DNA from 2 places in the Methylomonas sp. AM2-LC genome. Region 1 is predicted to be linked to the other one. Evidence: predicted binding sites of a transcription regulator. Region 1 holds the regulator's gene; the other holds the start of a gene.
The links. The regulator HrcA, encoded in region 1, represses chaperone genes, less so after heat shock. The targets are predictions, from matches to a motif close to TNTTAGCACTCNNNNNNNNNGAGTGCTAANA.

Region 1 (5,005 bases):
GATCAACACCCGCATGACCAAACTGATCATAAGCGGCACGTTTTTTAGGATCGGATAAAATCTCGTATGCTTCCTTGATTTGCTTAAATTTCTTTTCGGCTTCATCAGGGTTGTCGTTGTTTCTATCGGGGTGAAACTTCATAGCCATACGCCGATAACTTTTCTTGATCTCGGCGTCGCTTGCGGTTTTATCGACTTCTAACAGTTTATAAAAATCTTCTTTTGCCATAACGTAGAAAACCGTTGGCGCTAACCAACGGTTACTTAATAAATAAAATTAAGAAAATGATGAGCAGTTATACACTGCTCATCCTGGCCCTGTCCACTATCGGTAAGGGTAGAATACGAATGACATTATTTTTTGTCGTCTTTAACTTCTTCAAATTCAGCGTCAACCACATTGTGATCATGCTCTGCTGTTGCATGCTCAGACGAGCTGCCACCCGCATGAGCAGCTGCATCACCTGCGCCTGCGCCATCTTTTTGAGCATAGACACGTTCCGCTAGTTTACCTGATAATTCAGTTAATACATGGGTTTTGGCTTCAATAGCCTCTTTGTCATCGCTTTTTACCACAGCTTGCAAATCTTTAATGGCTGATTCGATAGCGGCACGCTCTTCGCCTGATACCTGATCACCTAAATCTTTTAGTGATTTTTCGGTAGCATGAATCATGCCTTCTGCAGTGTTACGTGTTGTAACAAGAGCAGCAATTTTGCGGTCTTCGTCCGCATGTGCTTCAGCGTCTTTAATCATGCGTTCAACTTCGTCATCCGATAAGCCGCTAGAAGCCTTAATTACAATAGACTGTTTTTTGCCTGTGGCTTTATCTTTAGCCGATACATTCAAAATACCATTAGCATCAATATCAAAAGATACTTCAATTTGTGGAATGCCACGTGGTGCAGGTGGAATATCCTGCAAATCGAAACGACCCAGCGATTTGTTTCCAGAAGCAACTTCACGCTCACCTTGCAGCACATGAATAGTTACAGCGGTTTGGTTGTCTTCCGCAGTTGAAAATACTTGTGCGGCGTTGGTAGGTATAGTGGTGTTTTTTTCGATCAGTTTAGTCATTACGCCGCCCATGGTTTCGATACCCAGGGACAGAGGTGAAACGTCCAGCAACAACACATCTTTAACATCACCACCCAATACGCCAGCCTGAATGGCTGCACCCAAAGCCACTGCTTCGTCTGGATTAACATCTTTACGAGGCTCTTTGCCAAACAGGCTTTTAACGAAAGCTTGTACTTTAGGCATACGGCTTTGACCGCCGACTAAAATAACATCGTTAATTGCAGAAGATGAAATACCGGCGTCTTTAATCGCTTGCAGACAAGGACCTTTGGTTCTTTCAATCAATTCATCAACCAGAGATTCCAGTTTGGCACGGCTTAATTTAACATTCAAATGTTTTGGGCCGCTGGCATCTGCCGTAATATAAGGCAAATTAATATCAGTTTGCTCAGAAGAGGATAATTCGATTTTAGCTTTCTCTGCCGCTTCTTTTAAACGTTGTAATGCTAAAGGATCGTTATGTAAATCAATACCTGAGTCGCGTTTAAATTCACCCGCTAAAAAGTCAATAATACGTAAGTCAAAGTCTTCGCCGCCCAAAAAGGTATCGCCGTTAGTCGCTAATACTTCAAATTGGTGTTCGCCTTCAATTTCAGCAATTTCGATAATGGAAATATCAAATGTACCGCCGCCCAGATCGTAAACGGCAATAGTGGTATCGCCCTTGGGTTTGTCCATACCAAAAGCCAGTGCAGCAGCGGTAGGTTCGTTGATGATGCGTTTGACATCCAAACCTGCAATACGGCCAGCATCTTTGGTAGCCTGACGTTGTGAGTCATTAAAGTAAGCTGGTACAGTGATCACTGCTTCAGTGACTTCTTCGCCCAAAAACGCTTCAGCATCTTTTTTCAGCTTCATCAAAACGCGTGAAGACACTTCAGGTGGTGCCATTTTTTTACCGTGGCATTCTACCCAAGCGTCACCATTATTGGCTTCCATAATTTTATAGGGAACCATTTTAATGTCTTTTTGTACAGCCTCTTCTTTGAAGCGACGACCAATCAAACGTTTAATAGCAAACAAGGTATTTTCAGGATTGGTAACTGCCTGACGTTTTGCAGACTGACCAACCAGCACTTCGTTATCGCCGGTAAAGGCTATGATCGACGGTGTCGTTCTGGCGCCTTCACTATTTTCGATAACACGTGCTACACCGTTTTCCAGGACTGCTACGCAGGAGTTTGTTGTTCCGAGGTCAATTCCGATCATTTTAGCCATTGATGTCTCCAGACTTGAATTTGTTAAATTTGTGATTATTAAGAGTTGTTACAGATATGTGGTTGATAGTTTAATTTTCAAGCCTGCTCATCAATTTTTGCACTATCCGTTGGTTTGTCTTCAGCTTTAGCTACCACCACCAAGGCTGGGCGCAATAAGCGACCATTAATTACATAGCCCTTTTGGAATACGGTGATCACTTTGCCAGGATCAACAGTCGAACTGGGCTGCATAACCATGGCTTGATGTAATTCTGGATTAAAAACCTCACCGACAGGGTCAATGGCTTCTATGTTAAATTTGGCAAATGCCGACTCAAACTGTTTCAATGTCAATTCGCTGCCTTCACGCAGTTTAAGCACTTCTGGGTGGTCACTGTTAATAGCACGTAAACCCAATTCAAGGCTATCCATGACACTTAATAATTCTTTGGCAAATTTAGTTAAACCGTATTTGCGTTCATCATCTAAATCTTTTTGCACTCGTTTTTTCAGGTTTTCCATGTCTGCCTGAACGCGCAAGGCCTTGTCCAGATTGCCACTGGCTTGTTGTTGTGCCAGGGTCAATTCAATTTTCAGTGCTTCTACACTCAATTCCTGATTTTCCGCAGGGCTTGCAGCGGCTTCTTGTTCTTCAAATGCGGTATTGGTTTGATCAAGAACCTCGGCAATTAATTCGCTATCCGGCTTCGATTCGTGGCTTGATTGTTGATGACTCATTATAATTAACTCCGTAGTTCTAAATTTTAGCTTGGCCTTAAGGTAGGGGCTTTTATTTGGGATTCAAGGCCGCACCCAATAATTTTGCCGTGACATCGACAAAAGGAATCACTTTTTGGTAATTCATGCGGGTTGGACCTATCACTCCAAGTACCCCCACCACTTGCTCATTTACTGAATAAGAGGCAGTGACCAGACTGCAATGGTCAAAAGCACGATAGCCAGACTCTTCACCGATAAAGATCTGTACACCTTCGGCTGCCAGACACTGATCCAATAAATGAATAACACCGCGTTTGTGATTGAATGCTTCAAATAGCTGCTTGAGACAATCCATGTCGGCTAATTCTGAAAAGCCCATCAGATTGGTTTCGCCACTCAATACATAATCATCTTTGGGTTGTTGGGCAAATGTTAATTGTGCCATGTTCACGGCATCTATCATGCCCTGATTAACCAAGTGCCGATCATTGTCTAAATCCTTTAATACCATCTCGCGTATTTTGGACAAACTATGGCCTACGTAAACCGAGTTAAGGTAATTCGCTGCCTGTTGTAATTCTGCGGCACTAAATAATTTGCTGGTATGGATAATTTTATTGTGAACTTCATCCCCTTCGGTAACAAAAATCACCAATACTCGGGTGCTGGACATTGGTAGAAACTCTATCTGCCTTAACACCACCGATTCACGCCTTGGCAAGGTCACTACACCAGCCATTTGCGTGACATCGGATAATAATTTGGAAGCCTTGCCAACTACATCACTCATGTTTTCGGCGTCCACACCCAGGCTGGTTTGCAATTGGTTCAGTTCATTGGTTGCCAGTGGTTTAACCGTCAATAAATTATCAACAAACAACCGATAACCACTCACGGTAGGTACGCGGCCTGCGGAAGTGTGGGGTGAATGTATCAAGCCCATATCTTCCAGATCCGCCATAACATTGCGAATACTGGCCGGACTTAATTTTAATTGCGGATCTTTAGATAACAGCCTGGAGCCTACTGGCTGACCATCCTGAATATAACGTTCAACTAAAGTTTTTAATAGATACAGCGATCGCTCGTTTAAATCCTGATTTTTTATCACACTGACACCCGATTATGGCAATTAGCACTCTAAATACAAGAGTGCCAGAGAAAGCTATCAGTAAGTTAAATTATTGTCAATAAGATAGAAATCACAAATTAGAAAAAATACGTATTTTTTAAAAGTAATGTGAATTCAGGTGTTTCGTTAAGTGTTTTTGACTGGCAAAATTACCATTAGGCTTTAGTAAAACAAGTTTTGAGCGTTCCTTTATAATTTTGTTAAAATTAAAGTTATCCCGGCTTTGTTGTTTTATCCTCGCTAAACCACTATTTCTTTGTATAATCGCACCAACCTTTTAATCCAGCACAAATATGCTCACCACTTTCCCGCGTATTGGCATCATCGGAAAATTCGGTGACCCCGTCATAGCTCCAACCCTTAGTCAACTCTATCGGTATTTGCTAAGCCGGGGCCATCAGGTACTGGTTGATACTGAAAGTGCCGTTTTACTCAAAGAGACATCTGTTACAAATCTGGACATAGAGCAATTACCCAAACACTGTGATTTAATAATCGCGGTAGGTGGAGATGGCACGTTTTTAACTGCCGCACGGGCAGTAGCGGATGTTGAGATACCCTTGCTGGGGGTGAATTTAGGTAGAGTTGGATTTTTAACCGATATTTCACCAGAACAACTACTCAAACATCTAGAGCAAATATTACTCGGTAAGTTTAAAACCGAACAACGCCGCTTGTTGCAAGCTATGATTATCCGCGATGGTAATATTATCCATCGGCAAACAGCAGTGAATGAGGTGGTGGTACATCGCTGGGTAACACCCAGTATGATAGAAATTGTTACGACTATTGATGGTGTTTATTTAAATACGCAGCGCTCCGATGGCTTAATCGTGGCAACGCCAACCGGTTCCACCGCTTATTCTCTTTCGGC
Region 2 (5,005 bases), 100 kb from region 1:
AGCCATGCGTAATGGTGATGTGGCGCTGATTTGTGTGCCTGCAGAACCTTATCGTTGTCCACCCGGACCATATGAACGAGCCAGTATGATGGCCTATTGGTTACAGCAGCATAAACCCAAATCCAAATTGCTGATTCTGGATGCCAAAACCGGATTCTCAAAGCAAAAACTGTTTGAAGCGGGCTGGGCAAAATCATTTGGTTACGGTACCAGTAATAGTATTATCGAATGGCATTCACTTGCCGATAATCCCCTCCAGCACCTGGATGTTAAAACTAAAACGCTATCAACTTATTTTGGGGATAAAATTCAGGCACAAGTGCTCAATATTATTCCGCCCCAACAAGCGGGCAGTATTGCCCGGCAAACAGGCTTAACTGATGCCAGTGGTTGGTGTCCGGTCAACCCCTTGACCAGTCAATCACGAATTCAAGAGCACATCCATATCATTGGTGATGCTGCCAATTATGCGCCGATTCCAAAATCTGCATTTGCGGCTAATTCAGAGGCAAAAACCTGTGCCATGACAGTGGTAAGTTTACTAAACCAGCAACCCTTGCCCGATGCACATTGGTTGAATACCTGTTATAGCCTGATTACACCTCAATATGGAATTTCTGTGGCAGGTGTCTATAAGCTTAATGCTGAGCATACCATTGAGGCTGTTAAAGGAGCAGGCGGTCTGAGTAGTCTAAAAGACCCAGAATCCTCCCGCCTGGAAGCTGCTTATGCGCAAAGTGTCTATCAAACCTTGCTAAAAGATAGTTTTAGTTAAAACGCAATGCAAAATCAGCAGAACTGAGTAAAGAAAATTGCTTAGAAATTCGATTTTAAAATAGGTATCAGACATAAAAAAGCCCCGACACCAAATGTGCCGAGGCTTTTCTCATAGCAAAAACAGCTAATGGATAGCTATTACATCATGCCGCCCATACCACCCATGCCGCCCATATCCGGCATAGCAGGTGCTTTACTATCAGCAGGTGAATCAGCGATCATCACTTCAGTAGTAATCATCAAGCCAGCAATAGATGCCGCGTTTTGCAGTGCAGAACGTGTCACTTTGGCTGGATCAAGAATACCCATTGCAATCATGTCGCCATATTCGCCAGTGGCAGCATTGTAACCATAGTTGCCAGTGCCTTTTTTCACTTCGTTTAATACTACAGAAGCTTCTTCGCCAGCGTTGGTGACGATTTGACGTAAAGGCTCTTCCATGGCACGACGCAGGATATTGATGCCTACAGACTGGTCATGGTTTTTGCCTTCGATGCCTTCCAGAGCGGACAGTGCACGAATTAAAGCGGTACCTCCGCCGGCAACCACGCCTTCTTCAACCGCAGCGCGAGTTGAATGTAATGCATCTTCAACGCGGGCTTTTTTCTCTTTCATTTCAACTTCAGTTGCCGCGCCTACTTTAATAACCGCTACGCCACCAGCCAATTTAGCCAAGCGTTCTTGCAATTTTTCGCGGTCATAATCAGAAGTTGCATCTTCGGCTTGAGCACGAATTTGAGCAACACGACCTTTAATTTGATCTTCGTTGCCAGCACCATCAATGATGGTGGTGTTTTCTTTGTTAATTTGTACGCGTTTAGCAGTACCCAATTGGTCCAGCTCTGCTTTTTCCAAAGATAAGCCCACTTCTTCAGAAATAACAACGCCGCCAGTCAGGATAGCGATGTCTTCCAACATGGCTTTACGACGATCACCAAAACCAGGTGCTTTAACCGCAGCAACTTTAACGATACCGCGCATATTGTTAACAACCAATGTTGCTAAGGCTTCGCCTTCTACATCTTCAGCAACAATCAGTAAAGAACGACCAGATTTTGCAACGCCTTCCAAAATGGGTAACAATTCACGAATATTAGAGATTTTTTTGTCGTACAACAGAACAAAAGGATCGTCCAGTTCTACGCTCATACTTTCTTGTTTGTTGATAAAGTAAGGAGACAGGTAGCCACGGTCAAACTGCATGCCTTCTACTACATCCAGATCATTTTCCAGGCCAGTGCCTTCTTCAACTGTAATAACACCTTCTTTACCGACTTTTTCCATTGCTTCAGCAATGATGGCGCCGACTGAATTATCAGAGTTTGCAGAGATTGTGCCTACTTGAGCAATTGCATTAGTGTCTACACAAGGAGTTGCTGCTTTTTCAATGGCTGCTACTACTAATGTTACAGCTTGGTCGATGCCGCGTTTCAGATCCATAGGATTCATGCCGGCAGCAACAGATTTTAAACCTTCATTCACGATAGATTGAGCCAGAACGGTTGCAGTAGTGGTACCATCCCCGGCTACGTCAGAAGTTTTAGATGCAACTTCTTTAACCATTTGTGCACCCATGTTTTCGAATTTGTCTTTTAATTCGATTTCTTTAGCAACGGAAACACCGTCTTTAGTAATGGTAGGTGCGCCAAAGCTTTTGTCCAGTACTGCATTACGACCTTTAGGGCCCAAAGTTACTTTTACGGCATTGGCCAGAATGTTAACGCCTTGAGCCATTAGTGCGCGGGCTTCGCCGCCGAATTTTACGTCTTTTGCTGCCATTTCTTATATCCTGAAAATTTAGATTTGTGAAAAAGAGAATTTGAATAAAGCCTTGGATTAACCCAAAATGCCAATAATGTCTTCTTCGCGCATGACGATGTATTGTTCGCCATCGACTTTTACTTCACTGCCTGAGTATTTACCGAATAACACTTTGTCACCGACTTTAACTTCTAAAGCACGTACTTGGCCATTGTCCAAAAGTTTACCTGAACCTACTGCTTGTACTACGCCTTCGCTAGGCTTTTCTGCAGCAGAACCTGGCAGTACAATGCCGCCAGCTGTTTTGGTTTCTTCTTCAACACGTTTTACGACAACGCGGTCATGTAACGGACGAATATTCATGAATGTCTCCTTTATGTTCAGTTGTAAATCAAAAGTTAAAAATTTTATTAGCACTCTCTGCTATAGAGTGCTAATAATATCCCGCTTTTGCACTCTGTCAAGCTCTTTGGCATTATCTATGTCTCTAAGCTGCCAATATTAAAAAATATGAACGATCAACAGTTACTCCGGTATAGCCGACAAATAATGCTGCCGCAAATTGATATTGCTGGGCAGCAAAAATTACTTACGACTAAGGTGCTAATCATAGGTGCTGGCGGTCTAGGTTGCCCAGCAGCCATGTATTTAGCAGCTTCCGGAATAGGACAAATAAGCGTTTATGATGACGATCAGGTTGATTTAAGTAATTTACAACGCCAAATTGCTCACCACACTCCCGATATAGGGCTTGATAAAGTCATTTCAACCCTTAACACGTTGAAAAAAATAAATCCTGAGGTCAGAGTACTGGCACACAAGATGAGATTAGAGGGTGAGCGCTTGTTGGCAGAAGTTACTCAAGCAGATGTGGTACTGGATTGTAGTGATAATTTTACCACTCGATTTGCTGTCAATAAGGCTTGCGTAGCGACTAAAACACCGCTGGTTTCCGGAGCAGCTATTCGTTTTGAAGGGCAGATCAGTGTTTTTACCCCCGGCATGAATAATAGTCCTTGTTACCATTGTTTGTACCAGAGTGAAGGCGAAGAGTTACAAAACTGTGCGCATAATGGTGTGGTTGCGCCAATTACTGGCATTGTTGGTAGTATTCAGGCTTTGGAGGCAATGAAGCTTATTATCGGTATCGGTGAGTCATTAACCGGACGTCTATTATTACTAGATGGTTTGAGAATGGAATGGCAAACGATGCGGTTTAAGAAAAACCCATTGTGCCCTTGTTGCGGTGACGGTGAATTATTTGCAGAGTAGAGCTAAGGCTTAACAAGCCGGATTTCCGGCTTGTTAAGTCGCTGACTATTTTTTAGAAATTTGTGCTTTAATTTTGGAAATCACTTTTTCAGCTAAAGCTAAAACAGGCGATTCACTGTCACCGTGTGGTTCTATATCGCCAAAGGGTTCACCATTTTTTGCGACATACCTGTAAATGAAATAGCCTAGTGGTGCAAAAGCTATAGTTGCAATGACGAGCATCCAGAATCCGAGTATCAAGATTTCACTCATTTTACCCCCTCCAATTATATTATTATTATTTGAAATATAAGGTTATAGACCTTATGTGCTGACTATAACCTTATATTTATTATGGAACAAGTCTAAAGTTTTTTCATTTAGAAATGGTTGGTGCAACGTTCAATGTTTGAAGCAGTAATCTTCGGTACTATTGAGACAGAGTTCGCAGCAGATTTTTATAATCCTCAGCCATTTTGACATCTTCATCCTTCAATTCCGCAATGCGTTTACAGGCATTTATGACGGTGGTGTGGTCTCTTCCACCAAAAGCATCGCCAATTTCTGGATAGCTATGTGATGTTAATTCTCGCGCTAAACACATGGCAACTTGGCGTGGTCGGGTAATAGACTGTTTGCGATTTTTTGCTGACAAATCAGCTATGCGAATTTTAAAATATTCAGCTACAGTTTTTTGAATATTATCAATGCTGACTAATTTATCCTGCAAACTGATTAAATCATGCAATGCTTCCTTGGTAAACTCCAGAGTAATTTCTCGGCCGGTAAATTGAGAATTGGCGATTACCCTACGTAACGCACCTTCCAGATCTCTAACATTGGAGGGAATGCGTTTAGCGATAAAAAAAGCAATATCCTGATTCAGGTTAACACCTACATGCTGGGCTTTTTTGATAAGAATTGCGGTTCGAGTCTCTAGGTCAGGTGGTTCAATGGCGACAGGTAAACCCCAACCAAAACGGGACTTTAGTCGGTCTTCCAATCCGTTAATTTCTTTTGGATATTTGTCGCAGGTCAAAACCACTTGATGTTTTTGATCTAGCAGATTGTTAAAGGTATGGAAAAACTCTTCTTGAGATCGCTCTTTTCCCGCTAAAAACTGGATATCGTCCATTAATAGTATGTCGATACTGCGATAATATTCTTTAAAGTTATTAATGCTGTTTTGCTGTAAAGCTTTAACCATATCTTGTAC

Region 2: a site for HrcA is predicted at 2,947-2,977, ahead of groES (co-chaperone GroES). Genes of this name have one in related genera too.

The regions. Positions count from the first base shown of each region.
Region 1 covers NZ_CP157005.1:103,487-108,491, reverse strand. Annotated here, with positions in the region: gene dnaJ (molecular chaperone DnaJ) at 1-229, opposite strand, end outside; gene dnaK (molecular chaperone DnaK) at 355-2,334, opposite strand; gene grpE (nucleotide exchange factor GrpE) at 2,376-3,017, opposite strand; gene hrcA (heat-inducible transcriptional repressor HrcA) at 3,070-4,110, opposite strand; gene ABH008_RS00440 (NAD(+) kinase) at 4,425-5,005, shown strand, end outside.
Region 2 covers NZ_CP157005.1:532-5,536, reverse strand. Annotated here, with positions in the region: gene ABH008_RS00030 (NAD(P)/FAD-dependent oxidoreductase) at 1-775, shown strand, start outside; gene groL (chaperonin GroEL) at 916-2,556, opposite strand; gene groES (co-chaperone GroES) at 2,614-2,901, opposite strand; gene moeB (molybdopterin-synthase adenylyltransferase MoeB) at 3,049-3,810, shown strand; gene ABH008_RS00010 (hypothetical protein) at 3,856-4,062, opposite strand; gene dnaA (chromosomal replication initiator protein DnaA) at 4,220-5,005, opposite strand, start outside.